4 regions of the Aminobacter sp. Piv2-1 genome follow, and region 3 is predicted to be linked to each of the others. Evidence: riboswitches for the same ligand, from Rfam matches in the RefSeq annotation. Region 3 holds a riboswitch; each other region holds the start of a gene.
The links. A riboswitch is a leader RNA that binds a small molecule or an ion and turns the genes downstream of it on or off. The one in region 3 is predicted to bind cobalamin.
Positions count from the first base shown of each region.

Region 1: linked by a shared signal. The riboswitch ahead of AmiPiv_RS17875 (DUF1636 family protein) and the one ahead of AmiPiv_RS08190 (ABC transporter ATP-binding protein) in region 3 are both predicted to bind cobalamin.
Region 2: linked by a shared signal. The riboswitch ahead of bluB (5,6-dimethylbenzimidazole synthase) and the one ahead of AmiPiv_RS08190 (ABC transporter ATP-binding protein) in region 3 are both predicted to bind cobalamin.
Region 4: linked by a shared signal. The riboswitch ahead of AmiPiv_RS18065 (CbtB domain-containing protein) and the one ahead of AmiPiv_RS08190 (ABC transporter ATP-binding protein) in region 3 are both predicted to bind cobalamin.

Region 1 covers NZ_JARKMU010000009.1:209,230-216,477, forward strand. The annotation lists gene cobW (cobalamin biosynthesis protein CobW) at 1-1,013, opposite strand, end outside; gene AmiPiv_RS17875 (DUF1636 family protein) at 1,010-1,444, opposite strand; cobalamin riboswitch at 1,482-1,682, opposite strand; gene AmiPiv_RS17880 (NADAR family protein) at 1,798-2,346, shown strand; gene AmiPiv_RS17885 (winged helix-turn-helix domain-containing protein) at 2,368-3,561, opposite strand; gene AmiPiv_RS17890 (NADH-quinone oxidoreductase subunit A) at 3,905-4,270, shown strand; gene AmiPiv_RS17895 (NuoB/complex I 20 kDa subunit family protein) at 4,261-4,842, shown strand; gene AmiPiv_RS17900 (NADH-quinone oxidoreductase subunit C) at 4,849-5,454, shown strand; gene AmiPiv_RS17905 (NADH-quinone oxidoreductase subunit D) at 5,464-6,654, shown strand; gene nuoE (NADH-quinone oxidoreductase subunit NuoE) at 6,655-7,248, shown strand, end outside.
Region 2 covers NZ_JARKMU010000003.1:210,919-218,166, forward strand. The annotation lists gene AmiPiv_RS07210 (lytic murein transglycosylase) at 1-510, opposite strand, end outside; gene galU (UTP--glucose-1-phosphate uridylyltransferase GalU) at 756-1,643, shown strand; cobalamin riboswitch at 1,714-1,896, shown strand; gene bluB (5,6-dimethylbenzimidazole synthase) at 1,923-2,675, shown strand; gene AmiPiv_RS07225 (outer membrane beta-barrel protein) at 2,774-4,453, opposite strand; gene AmiPiv_RS07230 (KpsF/GutQ family sugar-phosphate isomerase) at 4,627-5,625, shown strand; gene AmiPiv_RS07235 (NfeD family protein) at 5,774-6,238, opposite strand; gene AmiPiv_RS07240 (SPFH domain-containing protein) at 6,264-7,208, opposite strand.
Region 3 covers NZ_JARKMU010000003.1:410,191-417,438, forward strand. The annotation lists gene AmiPiv_RS08175 (anthranilate synthase) at 1-114, opposite strand, end outside; gene AmiPiv_RS08180 (FecCD family ABC transporter permease) at 356-1,363, opposite strand; gene AmiPiv_RS08185 (ABC transporter substrate-binding protein) at 1,417-2,358, opposite strand; gene AmiPiv_RS08190 (ABC transporter ATP-binding protein) at 2,381-3,196, opposite strand; cobalamin riboswitch at 3,299-3,508, opposite strand; gene AmiPiv_RS08195 (MFS transporter) at 3,541-4,707, opposite strand; gene AmiPiv_RS08200 (Clp protease N-terminal domain-containing protein) at 5,219-5,725, opposite strand; gene AmiPiv_RS08205 (hypothetical protein) at 5,736-5,957, opposite strand; gene AmiPiv_RS08210 (membrane-bound PQQ-dependent dehydrogenase, glucose/quinate/shikimate family) at 6,063-7,248, opposite strand, start outside.
Region 4 covers NZ_JARKMU010000010.1:6,666-13,913, reverse strand. The annotation lists gene AmiPiv_RS18095 (tyrosine phosphatase family protein) at 1-283, opposite strand, end outside; gene cobD (threonine-phosphate decarboxylase CobD) at 280-1,326, opposite strand; gene cbiB (adenosylcobinamide-phosphate synthase CbiB) at 1,325-2,290, shown strand; gene cobO (cob(I)yrinic acid a,c-diamide adenosyltransferase) at 2,305-2,922, opposite strand; gene cobU (bifunctional adenosylcobinamide kinase/adenosylcobinamide-phosphate guanylyltransferase) at 2,924-3,433, opposite strand; gene AmiPiv_RS18070 (CbtA family protein) at 3,426-4,193, opposite strand; gene AmiPiv_RS18065 (CbtB domain-containing protein) at 4,209-4,388, opposite strand; cobalamin riboswitch at 4,425-4,618, opposite strand; gene AmiPiv_RS18060 (gamma-glutamylcyclotransferase) at 4,686-5,375, opposite strand; gene AmiPiv_RS18055 (hypothetical protein) at 5,422-5,646, opposite strand; gene AmiPiv_RS18050 (heparan-alpha-glucosaminide N-acetyltransferase) at 5,736-6,734, shown strand; gene AmiPiv_RS18045 (methyltransferase family protein) at 6,731-7,207, shown strand; gene AmiPiv_RS18040 (MerR family transcriptional regulator) at 7,238-7,248, opposite strand, start outside.

The DNA.
Region 1 (7,248 bases), on a different contig from region 3:
GCCGGGCGGTCGAGGCCCTTGAGGCCGATGACCACGAGGCGCGAGCGACGGTCGTCTTCGGCAGTCCAGGCGCGGTCGTAGTAGTGGTTGACGCGCGGGCCGACCGCCTGGACGAGCAGGCGCATCGGCTTGCCGCCGACGTCTACGAAGCCCTTTACGCGCAGCACGTTTTCTTCCTCGGCGGCGGTAGCGACGCGCTTGGCCAGTTCTTCGGGGCTGACGATCGAGGGGATTTCGATGACGAAGGTGTCGAAATCGTCGTGCTCGTGGTCGAAGGCGCCGTCGTGATGGGTCTTGCGGTTCTCGATGTCGTCCTCGACGGCGAGGCCGAGGCCGAGCAGCACCGACGGGTCGACCTTGCCCATCGACGAGGGCACGATCTTGACGGCGCGGGCGAGATGCTCGCCAACGATGGCGCTGGCGCGGGCGTGGCCGGCCTCGTCGAGCAGGTCGGACTTGGACAGGATGATGAGGTCGGCGCAGGCGACCTGATCCTCGAACACTTCCTCGACCGGGTCGTCGTGGTCGAGCGAATCATCGGCGCTGCGCTGGGCGGCGAGCGCTTCCATGTCGGAGGCGACCTTGCCGTCGGCGAGGGCCGGACCGTCGACGACGGCAATGACGCCATCGACCGTGACGCGGCTCTTCACCGTCGGCCACTGGAAGGCCTGGACCAGCGGCTTGGGGAGAGCGAGGCCCGAGGTCTCGATCAGGATGTGGTCGACCTTCGGCGAGCGCGACAGGATCTGGTCGAGGGCCGGCACGAAGTCGTCGGCCACGGTGCAGCAGATGCAGCCATTGGCCAACTCGACGATGTTCTCCTCCGGGCAGGCGTCGATGCCGCAGCCCTTCAAGATCTCGCCGTCGATGCCGACGTCGCCGAACTCGTTGACGATGATGGCGAGGCGCTTGCCCTTTGCATTCTCCAGGATGTTGCGCAGCAGGGTGGTCTTGCCGGCGCCGAGAAACCCGGTGACGACGGTGCAGGGGACGCGTTCGACGGAGGCGGTCATTTTTCTTCCTTGGTCAGATTGAGCGGGGGAATGCGGGCGACGAGGCCGCGCTTGAGGCTGTCGGGACGACCGCGCCAGGGGATGAGGCCGTCGGTCGAGGTGGCGAAGAGTCTTGCCCCGGTGACAAGGTCTTCGCCCGAGGAAATTCTGAGGTCGCCGAAGACGTAGCTCCAGGAGCCGTCGCGGATCAGTGCCGCGCTCAGGCGGCGCTTGCAGTTGCCGAGGCATTCGACGCTGCGCACGGAGATGTCGTTGCCGGCAGCCATGCGCGTGTTCTCGGCAAGCCTGGCGCCGGCGCGGGGATGGGCGTCCGAGCCGGTTTCGTCGCGGCAGGAGGAGCAGACGAGGATGGTTACATCACAGGCGCGCGCGTCGGCTGCATCGCAGGATGCGTCCGATGGTGCGACCGGAGAATTGTCGTCGAAGTCCAAATCCAGGCTCCTTGCCTGGGACACCCGCCAGGCTTTCGGATCAAAAACTTAGACGGCAGGTCTCCTGGCTTGCGGATCGTCGCCTTGGCCCGCCTTCCCGGGAAATCCCAGTGGTCTTCGGGCTCGGCTCTTCGCTCACAGTTGCGGGGACAGCCGCGGAGTTGGCCGAAAAAGCCGCACCGCATTCCCTCTTAGCTTCCGCCTTTGCGGGCGGAGGACCGTCGACTGGCGATTTAGGCGGTAGCGAGGGGTGGAGTCAACGCGGCGGAGCGACAGATGCCGTCGCAGGAGTCTGATCGAGAAAGGGCGCGCATGGCGGTTGACAAGCGCTGCCGGCATTTTCAAATGCAAGAATGTATCGCAACCGCTCTCAACTGGAAGATGCTTATCGCGCCAAGGCGAGTCTTCAGTTCTTGTTCTTCTGGGGGCATCAACCGTCCAGGGACGGTAGAATTACCTCATCTTGCCTAAGTCAATGGTGGCCAGCTTCGTTTGAGATGAATGGCCTACGCTATCCGAGCGCCGAACACTGGATGATGGCCGAAAAGGCTCGTCTGTTCGGAGACCAAGAGACTGCATCCAAGATACTAGCGGCCGAAAGTCCGAAGCAGGCAAAGCAATTCGGCAGGGGGGTGCGTGGATTTGACCCGGCCATATGGGATCGTGAGAAGGCCCGTATCGTTACCGAGGGAAGCAAGCACAAATTCGGACAGAACTTGGCACTGCGCGACTTTTTGCTCTCGACGGGCAGCGCCATATTGGTCGAGGCTAGCCCTGTCGATCCTGTGTGGGGCATTGGCCTTGCCGCCGAGGATGTACGCGCCAGCAATCCGCTGCAGTGGGGCGGAGAAAATCTTCTCGGATTTGCTTTGATGGAAGCGCGTGAATCGCTCCGCGGCTGAGCTATTGAAAATCTGGCAGAGTCACCCCGTCTCAATAGCTGCCAACGCCGGCCCTAGGTCGCCGGCGGGCGTCACCTCGATGCGTTCGAGGCCGAGCCAGTCGCGCATCTGCTTGAGTTCTTCGTGTAGCTCGGCCGCGGTTTCTGGCGGGGCGCATGGCTCCGAATAGGCAGCCTGCACGCGCAGCACGCGGGCAGGCCGGTCGGCCTTGAGGTCGACGCGGGCGACGATGCGCTCGCCGAGCAGGAACGGCAGGACGTAGTAGCCATACTGGCGCTTGTCCGCCGGGGTGTAGATCTCGATGCGATAGCGGAAGTCGAAGAGCTGTTCGGCGCGGCTGCGTTCGAACACCAGCGGGTCGAACGGCGCGAGCAGGGCGCGGGCACGGAGCCTGCGAGGGACACGCGCGCCGGCGTGGAGGAAGGCCTGCCGGTTCCAGCCTTCGACCCGCACCGGGACAAGTTCGCCCATCTCGACCAGCTCTTCCAGCCGGCCCTTCATATTCGCTGGCGACAGGCGAAAGTAGTCGCGCAGGCAGATGGCTGTTGCGACGCCGTGGGCGCGGGCGGAAATCCTGAGGAGTTCGCGATGCGCGTCGGCGGCCGGCAGGGCAGGGCGGTTGAATATCTCGGCGGGCAGGACGCGTTCGGGCAGGTCGTAGAGCCGCTCGAAGCCGCGGCGGGAATGGGTGGTGATGCGGCCCGCCCAGAACAGCCATTCGAAGGCATGCTTCTCGCGGCTCCAGCCCCACCAGCCGCCCGAGCCTTTTGCCCCTTCGATATCGGACGCCGCGATCGGTCCGCGGTCGACGACCTCCCGGTAGATCTCCTCGATGTGGCCTCGGTGCTCGCGGCCGAACTTCGCCAGGCCCGAGTACATTTCCGTATCGGCCTGCTCCATGCGCCAGCGCATCAGCGGAAAGGTCTCGAGCGGCAGCAGCGACGCCTCGTGCGCCCAATATTCGAACAGCATGCGCTTCTTCGGCTGCATGGCGTCGTCGAGCAGCGCCATCGGATAGGGGCCGAGTCGCGAATAGAGCGGCATGTAGTGGGCGCGTACGATGGCGCTGACCGAATCAATCTGGAACAGGCCGGTGCGGTCGAGCACGCGCTTGAGATGACGTCGCGTGATTGCTCCGGTCGGCCGTGGATCGCCGAAACCCTGCGCGGCGAGAGCAATGCGGCGGGCGGTGGCCAGGGAGATTTTTTCGGTCATTGCGGCAAGCTATCGCAGTCTTCGGAAATGTGACGCTGGGGTAGGGGAATCGCACTTTGCTGCAGATGCTAGCAGAAGTGCCGTCCGGGCCTTGTCAGGAGAGTAAAGTGGAGTAAAAATAGAAAGAAATCAAAGATGGGCGATGCCCCCAGGATTCTGGCCCAGCCGTGGGGTTTGCCACCTTTCGGACAAGGTTGGGCTTGCTTCGCCCGACTGCCTGCGCTAACCGTCGCCGCATTGCAGCACGACCGTTTCGTCCGAACCGGCGAGGAACCGTCGCGCTTCCGGAAACGGACCCCGTGCTGTAAGTCTGGGTGGATTGGCCACCAACGGAATTCGCAGCATGAACGCTCTCCTGAGTTCGTATCTGCCCATCGTCATTTTCATCGGTGTGGCGCTCGTAGTCGGCATCGCCCTCATCGTGGCGCCCTTCCTCGTCGCCTACCGCAGCCCGGACCCGGAAAAGCTGTCGGCCTACGAGTGCGGCTTCAACTCCTTCGACGATGCCCGCATGAAATTCGACATCCGGTTCTATCTGGTGTCCATCCTCTTCATCATCTTCGACCTCGAAGTGGCGTTCCTGTTTCCGTGGGCGGTGTCCTTCGGCGAGATCGGCATGCTCGGCTTCTGGTCGATGATGATCTTCCTGGCCGTGCTGACCATCGGCTTCGTCTACGAGTGGAAAAAGGGAGCGCTGGAATGGGATTGAACGACGCCTCCGGCACCCTGATCGCGCCGAAGCCGAAAGGCATCATCGATCCGAACACCGGCAAGCTCATCGGTTCCGACGACGCCTTCTTCGGCGAGCTGAACAACGAGCTGTCCGACAAGGGTTTCCTCGTCACCTCGTCGGAGGCGCTGATCACCTGGGCGCGCACCGGCTCGCTGATGTGGATGACCTTCGGCCTCGCCTGCTGCGCCGTCGAGATGATGCACATCTCGATGCCGCGCTATGACGCCGAGCGCTTCGGCATTGCGCCGCGCGCCTCTCCGCGCCAGTCGGACGTGATGATCGTCGCCGGCACGCTGACCAACAAGATGGCGCCCGCGCTGCGCAAGGTCTACGACCAGATGCCCGAGCCGCGCTACGTCATCTCGATGGGCTCGTGCGCCAACGGCGGCGGCTACTACCACTATTCCTATTCGGTGGTGCGCGGCTGCGACCGCGTCGTGCCCGTCGACATCTACGTGCCCGGCTGTCCTCCGACCGCCGAGGCGCTCCTCTACGGCATCCTTCTTCTGCAGAAGAAGATCCGCCGCACCGGCACCATCGAGCGGTGATCCCAAATGAGTGAAGCCCTGAAGGACCTTGCCGCCTATATCGCGGAAAAGCTCGACGCGGACATCGAGGAAAGCGTGCTCGCCTATGGCGAGCTGACGCTGACGGTGAAGGCTGCCGACATCGTCGACGTGCTGACCTTCCTGCGCAACGACGTGCAGTGCCAGTTCGTCTCGTTCATCGATGCCGCCGGCGTCGACTATCCGCAGCGCGCCAAGCGCTTCGACGTCGTCTACCACCTCCTGTCGCCGCGCCAGAACCTGCGCATCCGCGTCAAGGTGCGCACCGACGAGGATACGCCGGTCCCGTCCGTCACCCCGGTCTATCCGGGCGCCGACTGGTTCGAGCGCGAGGCCTACGACATGTACGGCATCCTGTTCTCGGGCCATCCCGACCTGCGCCGCCTTTTGACCGACTACGGCTTCGAAGGCCACCCGTTGCGCAAGGACTTCCCGCTCACCGGCTTCGTCGAAGTGCGCTACGACGACGAGCAGAAGCGCGTCGTTTACGAGCCGGTCGAGCTCAAGCAGGAGTTCCGCAATTTCGACTTCCTGTCTCCCTGGGAAGGCACGGACTACGTGCTGCCGGGCGACGAAAAAGCCAAGACGAATTGAGGCGGCGACATGGCTGAAACCTCCGTCCGCAACTTCAACATCAACTTCGGTCCGCAGCACCCGGCGGCGCACGGCGTTCTGCGCCTGGTGCTCGAGCTCGACGGCGAGGTGGTCGACCGCGTCGATCCGCATATCGGCCTCTTGCACCGCGGCACCGAGAAGCTGATCGAGCAGAAGACCTACCTGCAGGCCGTGCCCTATTTCGACCGGCTCGACTATGTCGCGCCGATGAACCAGGAGCACGCCTTCGCGCTTGGGGTCGAGCGCCTGCTCGGCATCGAGGTGCCGAAGCGCGGTCAGATCATCCGCGTGCTCTATTCCGAGATCGGCCGCATCCTTTCGCATCTGCTCAACGTCACCACGCAGGCGATGGACGTCGGCGCGCTGACCCCGCCGCTGTGGGGCTTCGAAGAGCGCGAAAAGCTGATGGTGTTCTATGAGCGGGCCTGCGGCGCGCGCATGCACGCCGCCTATTTCCGGCCGGGCGGCGTCCACCAGGACCTGCCGCAGAAGCTGGTCGAGGACATCGGCAAGTGGATCGATCCGTTCCTGCAGACGGTGAAGAACCTCGACGATCTCCTGACCCCCAACCGCATCTTCAAGCAGCGCAACGTCGACATCGGCGTAGTCTCGCTCGACGACGCCTGGGCGTGGGGTTTCTCGGGCGTGATGGTGCGCGGTTCGGGTGCTGCCTGGGACCTGCGCAAGAGCCAGCCCTACGAATGCTATCCGGAGATGGATTTCGACATTCCGGTCGGCAAGAACGGCGACTGCTACGACCGCTATCTCATCCGCATGGAAGAGATGCGCCAGTCGGCGAAGATCATGCGCCAGTGCGTCGACCTGCTGCTCGGCAAGGAGAGCGCCGGTCCGGTGTCGAACACCGACGGCAAGGTGGTTCCGCCGAAGCGCGGCGACATGAAGCGCTCGATGGAATCGCTCATCCATCACTTCAAGCTCTACACCGAGGGCTACCGCGTGCCGGCCGGCGAGGTCTACGCGGCCGTCGAGGCGCCGAAGGGCGAGTTCGGCGTCTATCTCGTCTCCGACGGCTCCAACAAGCCGTACCGCTGCAAGCTGCGCGCGCCGGGTTTCGCCCATCTCCAGGCGATGGATTTCCTGTGCCGCGGCCACATGCTGGCGGATATCTCGGCCGTTCTCGGCTCCCTCGACATCGTGTTTGGTGAGGTCGACCGCTAAATGTCAGTCCGCCGTCTCGCAGAAGCCAGCGCCCAGCCAGCCTCGTTCGCCTTCAACAAGGCGTTCACGGCACAGGCGAAGACCTGGATCAAGAAGTATCCCAAGGGCCGCGAACAGTCGGCCGTGATCCCGCTGCTGATGCTTGCGCAGGAGCAGGACGGCTGGGTGACCAAGGCTGCCATCGAGCACGTCGCCGACATGCTGGCCATGCCCTATATCCGCGTCCTCGAAGTGGCGACTTTCTATACGCAGTTCCAGCTGAAGCCGGTCGGTACGCGCGCCCACGTCCAGGTCTGCGGCACCACGCCGTGCATGCTGCGCGGCTCGGAAGAGCTGATGGATGTCTGCCGTTCGAAGATCCACCACGACCAGTTCCACACCAACGAGGCGGGCACGATGTCGTGGGAAGAGGTGGAGTGCCTCGGCGCCTGCGTGAACGCGCCGATGGTCATGATCTTCAAGGACACTTACGAGGACCTGACGCCGGAGCGCCTTGCCGAGATCATCGACCTGTTCGAGGCGGGCAAGGGCAACCAGGTGAAGCCCGGCCCGCAGACCGGCCGCCACTTTTCGGCGCCGATCACCGGATTCACC
Region 2 (7,248 bases), 200 kb from region 3:
CTGGGTGCGGGCGTATTTGGCGCGGCGCTGGTCGCCATAGGCAAGCGTCGCCAGCGAGCGCACCACGTTGCGCATCACCTTGTCGTTCTTGAGGATCTCGCCATAGTTGGATTCCATCGACCAGATGGCCAACAGCACATAGCGGTCGACGCCGTAGGCCGCCTCGATGCGGTCGAGCCAGGGCTTCCACTTGCGCGCCATCTCGCGGCCGGTGGCGATCGACTGGTCATGCACGCGGTTGTCGAAATAGTCCCACACCGGGGCGGTGAATTCGGGCTGGAAGCGCGCCTTTTCCAGCACTTCGGCATCGGCGGAGGTGATGCCGCGGAAGGCGCGGTCGTAGGTCGAACCGGAAATGCCGTTGTCGGCCGCGACCGAACGGAAGCTCGCCACCCAGCGCTGGAACCCCGGCTCGGCGGCGGCGGGACCGGCAGGCAGCAAAAGCGCGAACGAAATACCGGCGATTGCGGCGGCGCTGGCGAGGGCTCGGGCGGTCTTGTGAAGAGGCATTCTTTCCTCCTTGGAGAGATCAGAAAGTCGATTCATCGCCGAAGCCGGTTATCAATCAGTTTACCATAGTCCTCCGGGGGAACGAAAAGCCGCCTGCCGAATTGTCCAGGGCCAGTCAACTCGATCAAGTTCGCGTGATCGCTGGTCTTGCCCGCCGTCCCCGAATATGTGAACGCATTCAGTATTCATCAATTGGGGCGTGACAGTGTCCACGCCCGGTACATGCAACCATCGGACGAACAGCCATGAAACGAGTTCGCAAGGCAGTATTTCCTGTCGCAGGTCTGGGCACGCGCTTCCTGCCCGCCACCAAGTCGATACCGAAGGAAATGCTGACCGTCGTCGACAAGCCGGTGATCCAGTACGTCGTCGACGAGGCGCGCGAAGCGGGCATCGAGCACTTCATCTTCGTCACCGGCCGCAACAAGGCGGTCATCGAGGACCATTTCGACGTCCAGTTCGAGCTCTACGACACGCTCGCCCAGCGCGGCAAGGGCGAACAGCTGGAAAGGCTGCAGCGCTTGCAGCCGGCGCCGGGCCAGACCTCGTTCACCCGCCAGCAGGTGCCGCTCGGTCTCGGCCACGCGGTCTGGTGCGCGCGCGAGCTCGTCGGCAACGAGCCGTTCGCGCTGCTTCTGCCCGACATGATCATGCAGTCCGAGAAAAGCTGCATGCGCGAGATGGTCGAGCTCTACAACGAGACCGGCAACAACATCATCGCCGTGCAGGAATGCGATCCCGCCGAGGCGCACAAATACGGCATCGTCGGCAAGGGCGAAACCGTCCATACCGGTTTCCGCATCGACGGCATGGTCGAGAAGCCGAAGCCCGGCACGGCGCCGTCGAACCTCTTCATCAACGGCCGCTACATCCTGCAGCCGGAGATCTTCGGCATCCTCGCCAACCAGGAGCGCGGGGCGGGCGACGAGATCCAGCTCACCGATGCGATGCTCAAACTCGAGAAGCAGCAGTCCTTCTACGGCTACCACTATCGCGGCCGCACCTTCGACTGCGGTTCGCCGGAGGGCTTCGTCGAGGCAAACGTCGCCTTCGCGCTGTCGCGCGCCGATATCAACGAGCGCATGGCGGACGTCATCGAAAGCCTGCTCGGCGAGATGAAGCCGGGTCGCTGAGCTTCCCCATGAATGTCGCCCGCGCGTCAGATTCGGACGCGCGGAGCGGTGGTTTTCGGCCTCAGCGCCGTGTAGACATGTCCTGCCAGGTGCCCGCAGCGATGCGGGAGAATCGGGAACACGGTGCAAATCCGTGGCGTGCCCAACGCTGTAAGAGGGACCGCATCGGCAAAGGCCACTGTCCGCAGGACGGGAAGGCGCCGGAAGCGGGTTGAACTCGAGCCAGAAGACCGGCCCGGCAGAAATCGTCCACCGCATGGTCAGGCGGCGGAAACCGATATGCTCGCCAGGGGACACGCGATGCCGACCGACCATACCCATGCCGATACGGGCTGTTTCGATGCGGCAGCGCAGGATGCCGTCTACCGCGCCATCTTCACGCGCCGCGACGTGCGCAGCCATTTCCTGTCCGATCCGATCGAGGACGCCCAGCTGGGGCGCCTGCTGATGGCGGCCCATCACGCGCCCTCGGTCGGCTTCATGCAGCCGTGGAACTTCATCGTCATCCGCGACCCCGGCCGCAGGGAGCAGGTGCGCGACCTCTTCCTCGCCGCGCGCGGGCAGGAATTGCCGCACATCGCCGAAGAGCGGCAGGCGCTCTACCGCAAGCTCAAGCTCGAAGGCATCTCGGAAACGCCGCTCAATCTGGTCGTGACCTGCGACCGCAGCCGGTCGCGGCATTCGCCGCTCGGTCGCTGGCACAATCCCGAGATGGACCTCTACAGCACGGTCTGCGCGGTGCAGAACTTCTGGCTGGCGGCCCGCGCCGAGGGCATCGGCGTCGGATGGGTCAGCATCCTCGACCGTGAGGCGCTGAAGCGGCTGCTCGGCATCCCCGAGCACGTCACGCCGGTGGCCTACCTGTGCGTCGGCCGCGTGTCGGAGTTCGCCGCGCGGCCGGACCTGGAGCGGCATGGCTGGGCAAGCCGCCTGCCGCTCGCCGATCTCATCATGAGCGAGGTCTATTCCGGTGCGGGCGAGGACGTGCTGAAGGCCGCCGTTTCGACGCTGTCGGGCGCCGGGAGTTCCTAGATCATTTCCGCTTTTCTTCGAATTGCGGAAACGCTCTATCTCTTTGTTTTTGCGCAATTCCGGACGGAAAACCGCTGCGCACTTTTCCTGGAATTGCTCTAGCGCTGGACCCTCAGCCCGACGAACACGCTGTTGGTCCTGCTGTCGCGGCCGGCGAGCGTGCTGTCTAGGGACTCGTGCCTGAGGCGGCCGGTCAGGCCGGCGTAGCGGTTGAGCCACCAGGTCAGCCCGGCTTCCGCGGTGAGCGTCAGCTCGCGGTCGTCCGATCCGGCATAGTCGCGCCAGCCGGTGCCGACCGCGGCAAAGCCGGTCAGGTTGGCCCGCATCTGGCGTTCGACCGCGAGGCGCCCGGAATAGAGCACCGAACCGCTCTGGCCGGGCGTCGTCGAGCCTTCCACGACCGTCGTGCCGGTGAGGCTGACGATGGTGCCGCGGATCGGCGACCAGCGAAGGTCGGCCGCCAGCGTGGCTGCGGAAATCGTGTCCAGGCGGTCGTCGTCGAAATCCTCGGCGATCCAGCCCGCCGAAACCTCGCCGCCGAATTTCTCGCCCATGTCGATCTCGACGCCGGCGCGCGCGCCGACACGATTCGACGAACGCTCGAAACCGGCCGTGTCGAATCTGAGGTCGTAGACGCGGCGGCCGAATTCGACCTCGCCGAAGGGGATCAGGGCGGGCGAAACTTCATAGCCGGCGCGAAGGCGGCCGGCATAGAGCGTGGAATTCCTGTCCTCCTGCGACAGCGTGCCCCCACCGGACAGTTCGGCGTCGTCGAACCGCTCGTTGGTCGCTTCGCCTGTCACCGCAAGGCGCAGCTTACCCACGTCCTTCTCCAGGCCAAGGCTGCCGTCGAGCGTGCGCCGCAACGGCTGCGAGACCGTGTCCTCGATCACCACCGGCGACGTCGCCGATTCCGGCCTGACATTGTAGCCGAGCGTGCCGATGGCGCGGAAACCGTCCATCAGTTCGAGTTCGAGCCGCCCGTCGATGCCGCCCGTGGCCTCCTCGAGTTCCTGTCCGGAGACGGACTTGCGGAAGGTGCCATAGGCGTCGATCGTCGCCGAGTGGCGCGCCCAGTCGGAGACGGCGTTGAGGCGAAGCGCGGTTTCCGAAAGCACGGCCGACCTGCCGTTGGCGCTCGAATCGGCGTTCGACGTCGCCGTCACGCCCTGTTCCAGGCTGGGCCGCAGCACGAACGTGCCGACGCGGATGCCGGGTGCCGCGAACGGATAGTCGTCGCGCGGCACGTAGCGTCCCTCAATCGCGGCCTGGCGCCGTGCCTCCGAGCCGCTCGTCGGGGCAAGGTCGGAATCGACCGTGCCCTGGCGCACCGAACCGGTGGTCACCTCGCCGTCCGGCTCGGCCGGCGCATCCAGCCCGCCCTGCTGCGACGGGCGCGCTGCCGCGCCCGCGGCGAGGCGCCTGCGGGCCGCCTCGGCGCGCTGCCGGGCGGTGGTCGGGGGCAGGGCATAGGTCGAGGCGGAGGCCGGATTGGCGTTCGGCGGCTCGCTGAAGATGTCGGCCGTCTCACCGGCGGGCTGGTCGGGAATGGCCCCGGGGCTCGCGGGCTGATAGGTGTCTTGGTTCTGGTCCTGGGCAGCTGCTGCCGGCTGCACGGCCGGGCGCTTGCGCCACATCAGCGCGTCCCTGACCTGGGTTTCGCTGACCGCGCCGCGCAGGCCGGCTTCCTGTGCCTGGGCGGGAAGGAGACACGCCACGGCCGCCACGCTCGCTGTCGCCAGCAAGGCGCAGATGCGCGCACCCTTCGGCCGTCCCATTCGCTCCGGCAAGACCCGTTCCATCGCCACCAATGCCCCGCAGGCGCATGGGCGCCGTGCTTAGCAACTGGTAAATCGCCATGGTTAATGGAGCGTTTCGCTGGCGCGCCGACCGCGCAAACGGGGGGCGATAGTGATGGACAGCCGGCTTGGGACGCGCTAACGCATGCGCCATGCACGCTGGATCGCTAAAAAAAGAGCCGGACCCGCAGGCCTCGATCGCCTCGGCGCTCCGTACCATCGCCACCGAGCAGGCCGGAATCGTGGCTCTCCTCGCATCGCTGGAAGGCCCCCTGGCCGAGCCGTTCGCGCGCGCGGTATCGGTTCTTGGCCAGCTGAACGGCCGCGCGATCATCACCGGCGTCGGCAAGAGCGGCCATATCGGCAGGAAGATCGCCGCCACCTTCGCCTCGACCGGCACGCCGTCCTATTTCGTCCATCCGGCGGAAGCCATCCACGGCGACCTCGGCATGATCACCAGGGACGATGCGATCGTCGCCATCTCGTGGTCGGGCGAGACCGCCGAGCTCAAGGGCATCGTCGGCTATTCGCGCCGCTTCTCCATCCCGCTGGTGGCGATCACCGCCGGCGAGACCTCGGCGCTGACGCGCCAGGCCGACGTGGTGCTGCTCCTGCCGCGCACGCCGGAAGCCTGCCCGCACGGGCTGGCGCCGACGACCTCGACGCTGCTCCAGCTGGCGATAGGCGACGCGTTGGCCGTGGCGCTGCTCGAGGCCCGCGGCTTCACGCCCGATCATTTCCGCACCTTCCATCCCGGCGGCCAGCTCGGCGCCAGCCTGATGCCGGTCGGCGAACTCATGCACACCGGCGACCGCATGCCGGTCGTCACGATCGGCACCAAGATGCCTGAAGCGGTCCGCACGCTGTCTCAGAAACGCTTCGGCTGCGTCTGCGTCGTCGACGCAGACGGCAAGCTGGCGGGCATCATCACCGACGGTGACCTCTCGCGCAATCTCGACCGCAACCTCGTCGAGACGAGCGTCGAGGAGATCATGACGACGCGGCCCAAGACCGTCCCGCGCCAGATGCTGGCAGGGGCGGCGATCGCGCTTCTGAACGAGAACAACATCGGCGCGCTGATCGTGGTCGAGGGCGACCGCCCGGTCGGCCTCGTGCACTTCCACGATCTGCTCAGGATCGGCGCGGCGTAGGTTCTTTTCCCGGATATCGTGCCTTTGTCTTCAGGCGATTGGCTGAGACGTGCCCGTAGCCCTCGTGGTTCGACAGGCTCACCATGAGGGCTACTGGCAGGTTCCGAGGGCTCGGATCAGCCGAACACTCGGCTCTTTGAGATGGCCCTCAGACGGCTTCCACCACCAGTTCCAGGTCGGTGTCGCCGGCGGCGACGACGCGCACCTTGGTGCCTGCTGGCAGGTCGGGACCCGAGACGCGCCAGGTCGTGTCGCCCAGCTTGATGCGGCCGCGGCCCTCCCTGATCGGCTCGGCAAGGGTTGCGGTGCGCCCGATCATCTGCGCGCCGCGCTGGTTGAGCAGCGGCTGGTCGCTGGCCTCGCCGTTGCTGCTCATGATCTTCTTGCCGGCGTAGGCCGCGATCAGGGACAGAGCGAGGAATACCAGCACCTGGACATGCCAGGTCCAGGGGCCCCAGTCCCAGAGCTGCAGCGACAGCGCCCCGGTCAGCAGCGCGGCAATGCCGATCCAGAGCAGGAAGAAGCCGGGCAGCACGATCTCCAGGACCAGGAGGACCAGGCCCAGCACCATCCAGTTCCACGGCCCGAGTTCCGCAATGACACCTGCCAGCATGATCGCCTCCCGCTGCCCGCGCCGGTCAGTTCTGCTCCGGCGGAATCCTCGGCGTGCGCGACGCCGGCCGCTGGCCGCTCGGGGCGTCGCCGCCGAACACTTCCTTGGCGATGGCGCCGATGCCGCCGAGCGAGCCGATCAGCGACGACGCCTCGATCGGCAGCAGCACGACCTTGTTGTTGTTGGCCGAACCGATCTTGGCCAGCGCCTCGGTGTATTTCTGGGCGACGAAGTAGTTGATCGCCTGCACGTCGCCCTTGGCGATCGCCTCCGACACCACCTGGGTGGCGCGCGCTTCGGCCTCGGCGGCGCGCTCGCGCGCCTCGGCGTCGCGGAAGGCGGCTTCGCGGCGGCCTTCGGCTTCCAGCACCTGGGCCGCCTTCAGGCCCTCGGCCTCGAGGATCTGGGCGCGCTTGTTGCGCTCGGCCATCATCTGGCGGGCCATCGACTCGACCAGGTTGGCCGGCGGGTTGATGTCCTTGATCTCGACGCGGGTGACCTTGATGCCCCAGGGGTGCGCCGCCTCGTCGACGACGCGCAGCAGGCGTTCGTTGATGGCGTCGCGGTTCGACAGCAGCTCGTCGAGGTCCATCGAGCCCATCACCGTGCGGATGTTGGTCATGGTCAGGTTGAGGATGGCGTTCTGCAGGCCCGCGACCTGGTAGGCCGCCTGCGGCGCGTTGAGCACCTGGTAGAAGGCGACGCCGTCCACCGCCACGATGGCGTTGTCGCGGGTGATCACCTCCTGCGTCGGCACGTCGAGCACCTGCTCCATCATGTTCATCTTGGCGCCGATGCGGTCGACGAAGGGAATGATCAGGTTGAGGCCGGGCGTCAGCGTGCGGGTGTAGCGGCCGAAGCGCTCGACCGTGTAGTTGTAGCCCTGCGGAATGGTCTTGATGCCGGTGAACAGCAGCAACAGCACCAGGATGACCAGGACTGGAATGATGATGTCGAGACCAGTGAACACCGTTCGGCACTCCCCCGCGAGTTGAGCGCTGCGATTCGGA
Region 3 (7,248 bases):
GATATAGGCCTCGATCGCCCCGGCATAGGCGGTCTCGTGGCGCTCGCGGGTGATCGCGATGCCACCTCCGGTGACAAAGCGCTCGGCGCCGTTTTCAAGGATTTCCACCGTCATTCCCGTCTCCATCTCTTGCCGCTGGAGGTTCCGGAGCTGGCTCGAAAAAAGCAAATGGCCGCCCGGAACTCCCGTTGCGGCCACCACAATTTTCACGCGCACGCGCTTCAAGAGGCCGCTGTCAGCTGGCCCGCCACCAATTGTTCTGGAGCGAAGTCGTGTTCATGCGAAATCCATAGCGGCGAAAAACAGGGGCTGCAACAGGATTTGCGCTGTGTTGCGTTGCATTACCAACTGGCCCTCAGTTTGTGACCCGGCGGCGCATCAGGGCGACGAACGCCACGCCGCCGATCAGCCCCGTGAGGATGCCGAGCGGCATGTCCTGCGGCGGCAGCACGGTACGGGCGGCCATGTCGGCCGTGACGAGGAAGATGGCGCCGACCAGGGCCGACAACGGCAGCACCCGGCGGTAGTCGCCGCCGATCGCGAGCCGCACGACATGCGGGATCATCAGCCCGACGAAGGCGATGACGCCCGAATAGGCGACGGCGCTGCCGGTGAGCACGGCGCAGACCACGAAGGTGACGAGGCGGAAGCGTCGCGCCGGCAGCCCCAGCGCGGTGGCGCTTTCGTCGCCGAGCGTCATGGCGTTGAGGTTGCGGGCCTGGGTCAGCAGGTAGCCGCCGCCGGCGGCGAGCGCCAGCAGCGGGTAGGCCAGCTGCTGCCATTGCGCCAGGCCGAGGCCGCCGAGCATCCAGAAGATGACCATAGGCGCCGCCCGTGGATCGGCCAGGAAGATCAACAGGTTGCCAGCCGCCGTTATGATGAAGCTGACGGCGACGCCGGCCAGCACGAGTTGGCCGGCCGAGTGCGCCCGCGTCAGGTTGGCGACCATCAGCACCAAGGCCGTGGCCGCCAGCGCGCCGGCGAAGGCGAACAGCGGCACGGTGATCGGGCCGAACACCATGCCGGCGTGGAGAAGAGCGAGGATCGCGCCCAGCGCGGCGCCCGAGGAGACGCCGAGCAGATGCGGATCGGCGAGCGGATTGCGCGTCACCGACTGCAGTGCCGCGCCCACGACCGCGAGCGAGGCGCCGACCGTCGCGCCGAGGATGACCCGCGGCGCGCGCACGTCCCAGACGATGTTCTCGCGGCCGCTCGACCAGAAGACCTCGATACTGCCCGGCACGAGCTTGTTGGCGATCACGCCCCAGACCGCGTCGAGCGGAATCGCCACCGATCCCACGCCGATCGCGACAAGCATTGTGACCGCCAGCAGTGCCGTCAGCGCCGCGACCAGCGCCGGCATGGCATGGATCAGCACATGGCGGGGGCCCTTGACGAAATTCCGGTGCGACACGGTCAGTCGGCCCGGAAGGCTTCGGCCAGGCGCTTGATCGCCGCGATGTTGCGCGGGCCGGGCGTGGCCTCGACATATTCGAGCACGACGAAGCGGTTGTTCCTCACCGCCGCAATGTCCTTGAAGGCCGGGTTGGAGCGCATGAACGCGATCTTCTGCTCGGCCGTCACCTCGCCGTAGTTGACGATGACGACGACGTCCGGATTGCGCTCGATCACCGGTTCCCAGCCGATCTCGGCCCAGTTGGCCTCGACGTCGTCGGCGATGTTGCTGCCGCCGGCCGCCTCGATCATCGCGGTCGGGATGGCGTAGCGGCCCGCCGTGAACGGCTTCTGCTCGCCGGAATCGTAGATGAATACCTTCACCGGCCTGTCGAGCCGAGGCAGCTTGGCCTGGAAGTCGGCGAGTTCCTGCTTGTAGCCTGCCACCAGGGCCTCGGCCTTGTCGCGCACTCCGAAGATCGTGCCGAGGTTGAGGAGGTCGACATACATGTCGTCCATCGACGACTTTTCCCGCTTCATGACGTGGATGCAGCTCTCCGTCAGCTCGTAGACGGCGATGCCGAAGGGGGCCAGCGTGTCGGGGGTCACGGCGCCGCCGACGTTCATGCCGTAGTTCCAGCCGGCGAAGTAGAAATCGGCGTCGGCGCCGAGCAGGATCTCCTTGCTCGGATATTGCGGCGCGAGTTCCGGCAACTGGCCGATGTCCTTGCGAATGGTCGCGTCGATCTTGTTCCAGCCCGAAATGCCGGAGTAGCCGACCATGCGGTCGGCAAGGCCGAGGGTCAGCATCATCTCGGTCAGGTTGATGTCGTTGGACACCGCCCGCTGCGGCGGGGCGGCGAAGGTCACGTCGCGGTTGCAGCTCCTGACCGTGACCGGAAAGTCATCCGCCTGGGCGGCGGTGGTCGCGAAGAGCGCGGCGGCAAGAATCGTCAGGCGCATGGATGCTCCTTGGCTGGCGGGTTCAGCGTTCGAGATGGAAGGAAAAGCGCGGCCGGCCGGTGACCGGGTGGTCGTCGAGGGTGGCGCCCACGGCGAAGTTCTCGCGGATGCGCTCAGGCGTGAGGATGTCGGCCGGCCTGCCGCAGGCAACCGCGCGGCCGCCGTCCATGACCAGCACGCGGTCCGCATAGGCCGAGGCGAGCGCCAGGTCGTGCAGCGACACCACCACGGTGCAGCCGAGATTGCGAAGCAGTTCGAGCACTTCGAGCTGATGGCGGATGTCGAGGTGGTTGGTCGGCTCGTCCAGGATCAACAGGTCGGGCCGCTGCACCAGGGCGCGCGCGATCATGGCGCGCTGCTTCTCGCCGCCCGACAGCGAGCCGAAATCGCGCGCGGCGAGCCGGGTGAGGCCGAGCAGCGACAGTGCGGCTTCGACGTCAAGGTAGTCGTCGGCCGCGGCTCCGACGCCAGTGGCGTGCGGGATGAGCCCGAGTTCGACGATCTCGGCCACCGTCAGGCCGAAATCCGACGCCGGCTCCTGGAGCACGGTGGCGATGCGGCGGGCGCAGTCGCGCGGCTTCATCCGCCAGATGTCCTTGCCGTCCAGCCTGACCGCGCCGCCGGTCGGCCGGTGGTAACGGTAGAGGCAGCGCAGCAGGCTCGACTTGCCGGCGCCGTTGGGGCCGACGATGGCCAGAAGCTCCGCCGGCGCGACGCGCACGGTCACCGGCTCGAGGATCGGCTTCGACGCGCGCGGGCCCCATGACAGGCCGTCGAGTTCGAGTAGTGCCGGGGTGGAGCCTACGAGGCGACTAGAGCCGTGGACGCGATCGAGCATGCCCTGTCTCCGTGACGTGGCGGAGGCGGCAGAACGATCCGATCGGCGATCCGAAAAAGGCAGTCGCAATCATCATCATCTCCGCGGCACACCCCGGCCGGTTGAACTCATCCGATGATGGCAGGTCTCCTGGCTTGCGGGTTTCGGCGCCTCGGAGCCTTCCCGGCCTTGCGGCCAGTGGCATTCTTCCGACTTGCTATCCGCTCACAGTTGCGGGGGCAGCCACGGTTTCGCGTCTGGGACGTCTCACCGTGTTCCCATTTAATCCGCTGCCCGAGTCGGGCAGCAGGAACCATCGCTGCCGTGGCTACAGCAACGACGGGTTGCTGACAATCGCTAAAGCGTCATGCCGCCTGCTGAATTGCGTCACGCCGGTCGAGTGCGAAGGAAATGACGGCTACGGCGAAGGCTGACAGGGCGATGGCCGCGCCGACGAAGGGCAGGTCGGCATAGCTCACGCCCATCGAGATTGCCGCCCCGCCGGCCCAGGCGCCGGCGGCATTGCCGGCGTTGAAGGCGCCCTGGTTGAGCGTGGCCGCGAGGTTCGGCGCTTCCGAGGCTGTCTCGACGACGCGCATCTGCATCGGCGGCACGATGACGAAGGTGATGATGCCCCAGAGGAAGACGAGCAGAATCGCGGCCGGCGCCGAATAGCTGAGGCCGGCGAAGGCGACGTGGATCGAGGCCATCACAACCAGTGCGCCGATGGCCGTCGGCATCAGCTTCCAGTCGGCCAGCTTGCCGCCGATGATGTTGCCGATGGTCATGCCGCCGCCGAACAAAAGCAGGATCCAGGTGACGGACTCGACTGACAGGCCGGTGACATCGGTCAGGATCGGCTTGATGTAGGTGAAGACGGCAAACAGGCTGCCCGAGGCGAGCGCCGAGATGATCATGGCGAGCCAGACCTGCAGCTTGCCCAGCACCTTGACCTCGCCAGCAACGCCACCCTTGCCGGGAGGGGCAACACCCGCCGGCACGAGCCAGGCGATGGCCGCGACCGAGATCAGGCCGATGACGACGACGGCGTAGAAGGTCATGCGCCAGCCGAAGGCTTCGCCGAGCGCCGTGCCGCCGGGCACGCCGAGGATGTTGGCAAGCGTCAGGCCGGCGAACATCAGGGCGATCGCGCTGGCGCGCTTGTTGGCCGGCACAAGGCTTGCCGCCACCACCGAGCCGATGCCGAAGAAGGCGCCATGGCCGAAGGCGGTGATGACGCGGGCGATCATCAGCGTCCAGTAGGTGGGGGCGATGGCGCAGAGCAGATTGCCGAGCACGAACATCATGGCGAGGCCGATCAACACCGGCTTGCGCGGCAGTCTCGCCGTGCCGACGGCGATGATCGGGGCGCCGATGACCACGCCCAGCGCATAGCCGGTGACGAGCAGCCCCGCCGCCGGGATCGACACGCCGAGGTCGGCTGCGACCTCAGGCAACAGCCCCATGATCACGAATTCGGTGGTACCGATGCAAAAGGATGCAACGGCCAAAGCGAGGATCGGCAAGGGCATGGACGGACTCGGGGGAGCTGAAACGATTTAAATCTACATTTTCCTCATGTCGGCCCCTGCACAAGCAGCATTGCTGCATCGCAGCAATGCGCGCCGCGCATGGCAGGCATTCGGGAGGTGCAGTCCGGGCGCGGTCAGGACTGCTGCGTCAGGTCGCGGCGCAGGAATTCGACCGCGGTGTTACCGGCCTGCGGGTTGCGCAGGACGCCGGTCATCGGCGTGCTCACCTTCGTCTACCCCGTGGTCGCCATCATCATCGACTGGGCGATCTACGGCCATCCGATCGGCGTCGCCCAGGGAGTGGGCATGGTCCTGATCGCGGTCGCGACGCTCGGCTCGGCTGGCGCCTGCCGGTTCGGCGGACCAGAGCGGCTTTCGCAGGCCAGAAATGAGAAAGGGGCGCTCGAGGCGCCCCTTCCGATGTCGATGCGCTCAGGGTTGCGCCATCTGGCCGCGCAAACCGTGTGTCCGGACAGCGGAACAATGGCCTTGCGACGGAGAGCGATGGAGATCAGCGGGCGGGGCCGATTGTTTCGACTATCCCGTCGGCAGCCGATTTTAGCGTGGCGGGATCAACGCCCAAGGCACGGAGTGCACGCGGCGCCACACCCTGCGACATTCCCGCGACGATGCCGACGACATGGGCGCCGAGCAATGGGGCATGGTGTTTCCGGGTTGCTGCCAACTCCTGCATGACTGCCTGCCCGGAGGGTGCCGCTTGATATGCGCCGGGATTTGCCGAAATCGACGTTTCATGCGGTGCATCCGCTGTCAGACCGAGCGACCGAAGGGCATCGCCATATTGCCGTTCGATCGCGGCTTGCAGGGCGTCTGGCTCCACTCCTACTCGCTCAAAGGCGAGACGAGCCGTGCCGTCCGGAAGATCGAGGGCGGCCAACAGAAAATGTTCGGCCCCCGGCTCCCGTTGCTGATCGTGCAAGGCATGGGCTTCCGCCCGCTCGCAGAGACGCTTGATAATGTTCATGTCGTCGAGCTTTGATTTGATGCCTTTGAACATCGAGTTCCCCTTATGCGGAGCTGTCGCTCTCCGCCACGTCCGAAAGTCGCTTATGGGCGGCCTGCTTGGTGATCCCGAGTGCTTGGGCAATCCTCGACCACGACCAACCTTGCTGCAGGGCCGATCGCACGGCCTCGCGTTCGATCCTGTCCGCCAATCGGCGCAAAGCGACGACAGCAGCCAAGGCTTCATCGGGATCGGTCGGGATGGTGATTTTAGCCAGGTCATCCATGCGTCAACCTTAGTTGACGATCGACGCACCGTCAACAAAAGTTGACGGTGCGTTTGTTATCAGCTTTTTACACGGATCTCGCGCCCAGACGATGCCCTGGAGAACTCAGTTCTGCTTGGGCAGCTTGTAGGCGACGATGTAGTCGCCGCGGTCGGGCGACTGGCGCGCGCCGCCGGCGGAGATCACCACATACTGGGTTCCGCTTTCCGGCGACACGAAGGTCATCGGCGTCGACTGCGCGCCGACGGGCATGCGGCCCTTCCACAGCTCCTTGCCGGTCTCCACGTCGAGGGCGCGCAGGTAGTAGTCCTGCGTGCCGGCGTAGAAGACGATGCCACCGGAGGTGGCGATCGGGCCACCCAGCGTCGGCATGCCGATCGGGATCTGCAGACCCGTCTTCATGCCCAGCGGGCCGGTATCCTCCAGCGTGCCGGCCGGAACCTGCCAGACGATCTGACGGGTCTTCAGGTCGATGCCGGTGAAGGTGCCGTAGGGCGGCTGGTGGCAGGGGACGCCGAGCGGCGACATGAAGCCGTTCTTCAGCGCGCCATAGGGCGTGCCCTTCTGCTGAGACAGGCCGTCATGGGCTGCCGAGCCGCCATAGTTGTCGGTCGTCTCGCGCGGCATCAACTGGGCGAACTGCGGCATGCGGATGTCGTTGACAATCAAAAGGCCGCGGGCCTCGTCGATCGCCGCACTGCCCCAGTTCATGCCACCGTAGTAGCCCGGGAAGATGATCGAGCGGGTCAGGCCGGGAGGCGTGAATTCGCCCTCGTAGCGCATCTTCTTGAACTCGATGCGGCAGTAGAGCTGGTCGTAGGGCGTTGCACCCCACATCTTGGCCTCGGTGAAGGGCTCGGCGCCGATCTGCGGCATGCCGACCGAATAGGGCTGCGTCGGCGACAGGAAGTCCTCCGGCACGCCGCCGGTCTGCGGCACCGGGCGTTCCTCGACCTCGGCGATCGGCTTGCCGTCGCGGCGGTCGAGCATGAAGATCTGCCCGCGCTTGGTGATCTGGATCAGCGCCGGCACGGTGCCGCCCTTGCCATCCGGCACGTCGTAGAGTGCAGGCTGGGCGGGGACGTCGTAGTCCCAGATGTCGTGGTGCACGGTCTGGAACTTCCAGCGCTCGCGACCCGTGGCGATGTCGAGGGCGACGACCGAAGCGGTGTAGTCCTCGGCGGCCTTCGAGCGATGCGCTCCGAAGAAGTCGGGCGTGGCGTTGCCCGTCGGCAGATAGACCAGGCCGAGCGCTTCGTCATAGGCCGGCGTCGACCAGACGTTCGGCGTG
Region 4 (7,248 bases), on a different contig from region 3:
TCACGCCGGCGTAGCAGTTGATCGCCAGCGGCCGCGCGCGGTTCCAGCTTTCCGCAAAATCCAGCAGCCGGCGCACATGGATCTCGCCCGGCAGCGTCATGCCGTCCTGTTCGGCCGCGATGTCATGCATGTTCAGGAGCAGGTGATCCTCGGCGCGGAGCGACGCCGGCCGCGTCATCTCGGTGCCGGCGGAAAGCAGCGAGATGAGCCGCCCGGCGCCTACGCGAACAACGGTTTCGTCCACTTTCGACAGCGGGCAGACATGGATCGTCGAAGTGCTCATCTTGGCATCGCCTGTCGGTCTTGAGCCCAGTCGCCCAGCGCCACGTCGAGCCGCCGCCATTCGACCTCATGTCCGGGCAGGCCGCAGCGCAACTGCGTCGGCCGGTCGGCGAAGGCGCGCACGAGAATGCCCTCGCGGCCGAGCGCCCGGAACAGGCCGGCGGCGTCGGCGATGTCGACATGGCGGAACAGCGACGTGCCGCCCGTGGTGATCACGCCTGCGCGCGCGAACGCCTGGTCGAGCCGATGCGCGGCCTGAGCGAGCATCGCACGCATATCCGTTTGCCAGGCGCCATCGGACAGCGCCTTGATGCCGTATTCCAGCGCCGGCACCGCCACCGACCAGGGGCCGAGCTCTTCCTCGAGCCGTTCGGCGATCGAGCCGTGAGCAAGCGCGAAGCCGAGCCTTATTCCCGCAAGGCCATAGAACTTCCCGAAGGAACGCAGCACGACGATGCCACCCTGGTCGACATCGCCGGCGAGGCTTTCCGAGCCAGGGCCGACATCCATGAAGGCCTCGTCGACCACGAGCAGCCCACCCTTCGCCCGCATCTTCTCCGCAAGGCCGAGCAGTTCCAGGCGCGAGACCACGCGACCGGTGGGATTGTTCGGGTTGACCACGACCGCGAAGTTGGCATCGGCGAGGCGCGCAATGTCGCGGACCTCCGCCACCTCGTGACCGGCGATGGCGGCGGCTCGAGCGTGCTCCTGATATGTAGGGCCGAGCACGAAGGCGCGGCCCGGTGGCACCAGCGACGCGATGCGCGGCAAGAGGATCTGCGTGCCCGGCGCCGGCACCACGTTGGCTGCCGACGGCGCGCCATAGGCCGTCGCCGCCACCGCCGAAAGGTCACGCGCCCTTCCAGGCTCCGGCAGGCGCGACAAGGCTGTGGCGGGCAGGTCGAAAAGCGGATAGGAGTGCGGATTGATCCCGGTCGAAAGGTCGACGAACGGCTCGGGCGCTCCCGGAAACAGCGCCCTCGCCCGCTCCAGGCTGCCGCCGTGATCGACCGTCCCAGTCCTTCGTCCTGCAAGAAGCGTCATGTCTTTTCCGCTTGCCTTCCTGTCGCTTCTGGTTGAACTCGGCCTCGGCTATCCGGACCGGCTTGTGCGCAAGATCGGCCATCCGGTCATCTGGATCGGACAGCTGATATCCTTTCTCGACAAGAGCCTCAACCACGCCACCGATACCGACGCCATGCGCCGCATCTGGGGCGTGGCCGCCCTCGTCGTCATCGTTGCCGTTCCCGCCGCCACGGCATTCGCCATCGAGCGCCTGTTCGGTCTCCTGCCCTTCGGCATTCTCTTGACCGCGATCGCGGCGAGCAGCCTCGTCGCCCAGCGCAGCCTCGGCATCCACGTCCGCGCCGTGGCCGACGCGCTCGACAGCGGCGGTCTTGCCGCCGGCCGCAAGGCCGTATCCCAGATCGTCGGACGCGACCCGGAACGCCTCGACGAAGCCGGCGTCAGCCGTGCCGCCATCGAAAGCCTGGCCGAGAATTTTTCCGACGGCATCACCGCGCCCGCCTTCTGGCTGGCCGTCCTCGGCTTTGCCGGTGGCGCCGCCTACAAGGCTGCCAACACCGCCGATTCGATGATCGGCCACCGCACCAAGCGCCACGAGGCCTTCGGCTGGGCGGCCGCCCGCTTCGACGACCTCATCAACCTGCCGGCATCGCGCCTGACGGCCTTGGCAATCGTGCTCGCCGCCTTCGCAGTTCCAGGCGCGGACCCGAAGGCTGCCTGGCACGCGGTCTGGCGCGATGCGAAGCAGCACCGTTCGCCCAATGCCGGCTGGCCTGAGGCCGCCATGGCGGGCGCGCTGGGCCTGGCGCTCGCCGGCCCGCGCAGCTATGGCGGCGTGATGGTCGACGACACCTTCATGGGCGCCGGCGGCCGGCGCGAAGCCAATGCCTCGGACATCCGTGCAGCCTTGCGTCTCTATTGGACGGCCGATGCCATTCTAGTCGGCACGATCGGACTGGTCGGATTGGCCATGTGGTTCTGAAGGCGCCCTGCCGGTCAGAACTCGATCCCCTTCTGCGCCTTCACGCCCGCCGAGAAGTGGTGCTTGGTGGCACCCATTTCGGTGACGAGATCGGCCGCCTCCACCAGCGCCGGCTTGGCATTGCGGCCGGTAACGACGACATGTAGCCCTTCGCGCCGGCCCTTGAGGGCCTCAACCACAGCGTCCAGGTCGAGATAGTCATAGCGAAGCGCGATGTTGAGTTCATCGAGTACGACGAGCGAAATGCTCGGATCGGCAAGCAATTCTTGCGCCTTCGCCCATGCCGCCTCGGCAGCGGCGATGTCGCGCTTGATGTCCTGCGTTTCCCAGGTGAAGCCCTCGCCCATCGTATGCCAGACGACGCGGTCGCCGAAGGTCGCGAAAGCGTCCTGCTCGCCCGAATGCCAGGCGCCCTTGATGAACTGCACCACGCCGACCCGGTGGCCGTAGCCGAGCATGCGCAGCGCCAGTCCGAAGGCCGCCGTCGACTTGCCCTTGCCAGGCCCGGTGTTGACGATCAAAAGGCCCTTCTCGACGATGGTCTTTCCTGCCACTTCGGCGTCCTGCACCGCCTTGCGCTTGGCCATCTTGGCGCGGTGCCGCTCGGCTTTCTGGTCGTCGATGGTCTTCATGTCACTTCACCCTCATCGGCAGGCCGGCGACCAAGAACAGCACCTCGTCGGCGCCTGCCGCCACCTGTTGATTGAGCCGTCCGGCCGCGTCGCGGAAACGGCGGCCAAGCGCATTGTCCGGCACGATGCCGAGGCCGACCTCGTTGGCGACGACGAACCACGGGCCGCGCGGCCGCGCCAGAAGCCCCGCAAGGCTCGAACTTTCGACCTCGACGTCATGGTCAGCGAGCATGTGGTTGGAAAGCCAGAGGGTCAGGCAATCGACCAGCACCGTCGCACCGTCCGGGACGCTGCCGAGGGCGCCAGTGAGGTCCAGCGGCGCATCGATCGTATGCCATCCCGCGCCGCGCCGGGCGCGATGGATGTCGATGCGCTCGCGCATCTCCTCGTCATAGGCTTGCGCCGTGGCGATATAGGTCCACGGCGCGGGATGCTGGGTCGCGAGGCGCTCGGCATGCGCGCTCTTGCCGGAGCGCGCCCCGCCGAGCAGGAAGGTCAGCTTCTCAGGCAAGATGCCCGCGCAACGCTTCGCCCCGCTCACCCATGAAGCGGCCGCGCACGAAGCCTGCAACGGCACCGAGGACGACCCAGAACACGAGGTTCGATATCGTGGTGGCGACGACGAAACTGCGGTGCAGATCCACCGGGATCGGCGTCTCGTGGCTTGCCGGCTGCGGTGCGCCCACGACATGCGGCGCGACGATCAGGGCGACGCCCAGGATGGCGAGCGGCAGCGACTTGCGGAATGCGATGAGTGCGAGGCCCGCGGCGGTGGCGAGCACCGTGAGCGTCCACCAGACCTGGCGGTCGCCGAGGTCGGCGGCCGGCATTGCCGGCAGTTCCGGCGGCAGTCCCAGGCCGGGCGCGAGCGTGAACACGGCGAATCCGGCAAAGCCCCAGAACACACCCTGGCGCCAGTTGGCGATGCCACCGGCAAACTCGGAGGCCGCGACCAGGATCAGCGCGAAGGCCACGCCGCTCACCACGTTTGCAAGCGCCGTATAGGCGAAACGTTCGAAACCGTCGGCCGGCGCCCAGGCCTCCGCCTCGGGCTCCTGCGGTGGTGTCGCAGCCTGGGCGTCGGCGGCCGGGGCGGACATTTCGGTCCCGGCGGCAGGCGCCGCCATCTGGTCATGACCGCCGGCGTTCTCGTAGGTCTCCGCCTTGAAGATCAGCGGATCGGTCGAATAGGTCTGAAGCGCGGCAAGGATCACGCCGGCCAATAGGCCGCTGATCGCCGCGATGAACACGACGTTGCGAAAGACAGACATGTCGGAAGACCTTCGTCAGTGGCAGGGAAAGCCCATCGAGTGGCGGTAGTCGTGGGCGGCGTTGTGCACCACTTCCATCTGCGAGAAACCGAGGAACCCGACGAAGAACAGGCCAAGCAGTGCCGCCATGGCAAGCTGCATGTTGCGCGACTGGGCAGAAACGCCGGCGCCGATTGCGGAAGAAACAGTCGTCATGTCGATGTCCTTTCGCCCTCCACCCGAGGGCACAGAGTTCATTTCCCGTCGCCGGCAGGTCTCCTGGCTTGCGGATCGACACCCTTCCCCGCCTTCCCGAAGCAAGCTTCAGTGGCCTTTGGGGAGAGCTAACCGCACACAGTTGCGGGGGCAGCCGCGGCTTCGGGCAAAAAACGCCCTCACCGCATTCCCTCTTGATTCCAAACGGAACCGACGATGGCGGCAACTATAGAAACAAAAGCCGGGGGCGGCAAACCAAATTCCGACGCCGGGAGACGCGAATGCGGCGTCGGCCCTTTAGGCTCTCGCCGCGATCCGCTCGGCGACCAGATGCTGCAGGCGCCACAGATGCCGGTCGTGGATCGCCCGCTGCTCAAGGTTTTTCACGACATTGTACAGGTAGTCGGCGGCAGAGCCCCAGTGGCCGCAGCTCGTGGCGATGCGTTCCACCACTTCGTCCTCGGAAATGCCGCCGGCATAGGCGCGCCCCTTGCGGTTGGCGACGAAGCCGAGCGCGACAAGCGGCCCTTCCTCTGTGGAGAGCTTCAGCCAGCGCGGCGTGTAGGTCGACGGCTTGAGCGTCATCTCGCGCCGGAACAGCTTGTCCAGTTGCTGGCGGCGGTCGCCATCCATGAGCCGCAGCGCCACCCCCTTGCACTGGCCGCCTCTGTCCATGGCCATCATGAGCCCGGGCTGGGCCTTGGTGGCCCGCCAGCGGGTCATGTTCACACAGAACGAACGGTGCCAGCCGCGCACCAGCGCCACCTTCTCCTCGGTGTGCTCCACCTCCGGCTTCCAGATCAGCGACCCGTAGGCGAAGAGCCACAGCGGCCCGTCGTCCGGTCGGGCGGCCATGGTCTCCTCGATCATCCGGGCATAATCGTCTTCGCCGAGATGCTGCGCGGCAGGATCCGGCCCCTCGTCGACAACGTCACGATGGCAGCGCGCCACCAGTTCTTCCGTCAGCGACATGATGCGCCCCGTCATGGTCACCTCTTGCTACGCCCGGAATTCAATCCCTTCCGGAGAGAATTCAAAATCGCACAACCGTCAGCGCCTGCTCGGCAAGGTCGAGATGGCGGCCGTTTTCGTCGCCTGACGAGCCGAAATCGAACACAGCCACGCTGCCAGCACCGGCGTGACGGTAGCCGAATGCCAGCGCCCCGGATACAAGCTCCAGGCAGGCGTCACCCTTCAATATCCAGGTGCTGCGTCCGATGGCCGCGATTGATGCGCCATTCGCAGAAACTCTGTGCATCGGCCGCAACTCTACTCACTACCGCCTAGTTTAAACCATTATAGTACTGCATTGGCGCAAGAACGTTCCAGACCGCAAAAGTGATATCCATGACGACCCAACTGTCCGCCGACCTGGCTCCGGCCCGCTCGAAACGCATCTCGACAATCGACATCGTCCGCGGCGTCGCCTTCGTCGCCATGGCGATCTACCACTTCGCCTGGGATCTGGAGTTCTTCGGCTACATGGATCCAGGCACGACCGCCTATGGCGGCTGGAAGATATTCGCGCGCTCCATCGCCTCCAGCTTCCTCTTTCTTGTCGGTGTGAGCCTGGTGATGGCTTACACCAGGGGCTTTCATTGGGGCAGGTACTGGCGCCGCCTTGCCATGGTGGCGGCTGCGGCGCTGCTCATCACCGTGGCGACATGGTTCGCCATGCCGAACACGTTCATCTTCTTCGGCATCCTGCATCAGATCACACTCGCCAGCGTGCTCGGCCTCGCCTTCCTGCGCCTGCCGCCCCTGCTGACCCTGGTCATCGCCGTACTGGTCATCGCCGCCCCCCAGTTCCTGCGCGCGGATATCTTCAACCACCCGGCGCTGTGGTGGGTCGGCCTGTCGACCGTCGTCCCCCGCTCGAACGACTACGTGCCGCTGTTTCCGTGGTTCGGCGCGGTCCTGGCAGGCATGGGCGTCGCCGGGCTTGCACAGAGGGCCGGCCTGTTCGAGAAGCTCGCAGCATTTCAGGCAGGCGCCTGGTCACGGCCGCTGACCTTCGTCGGCCGCCACGGCCTCGCCGCCTATCTCATCCACCAGCCGGTGCTGATTTCGCTGGTCTGGGCCTTTGCACAGTTTTTCCCTGCCCAGGTCGAAACCCGGGAGGTGACGTTCCTCAGTTCCTGCCAGCTGTCCTGCGAGCAGACCCGCGACACCGAATTCTGCGCGCGCTACTGTGCATGCGTGCTCGACGACCTGCAGAAGGACGATTCGTTCGATCGCTTCTATGCCGGTGAGCAGAGCGCGGCGCTGACGACCCGCGTGCGAGAAACGACGGCCATGTGCACCGCGCGCTCGGACAGCGAAATGCAGAATGGAGGAGTGCAATGACAGATCGTTCCGCCGCTCCCAACAAGGTGCCGTGGCCGCCGATCATTTATCTTGCGACGATCGCGGTCGCGATCCTGCTTGAGGTCTTTCTCCCGCTGCCGTGGATCACCGAGCCGCTTTCCGATATTCTGTTCGCCGCCGGCGGTCTTGCAGTGGTGGCAGTCGTAGCGATCGAGATTTCGGCGATGCGCGCGCTCAAGCGCGGCAACACGACCATCAGGCCGGACAGGGCTTCCGACCATCTGGTCACCGACGGCGCCTTCGCCCTGACGCGAAACCCGATCTATTTCGGCAACACGCTGATGATGATCGGCATCGGCCTGATCGCCGGGAGCATCTGGTTCATCGCCCTGGCCCTGATTGCCGCCTTCGCGACGCAGAAACTCGCCATCGAGCGCGAGGAAAAGCACCTCCAGACCCGTTTCGGCAAGAAATACATCGACTACACGAAAAGGGTCAGGCGCTGGATCTGACCGTGCCCCTGGCGCCTGCAGCTGCAGGGGTCAAGTGGTGA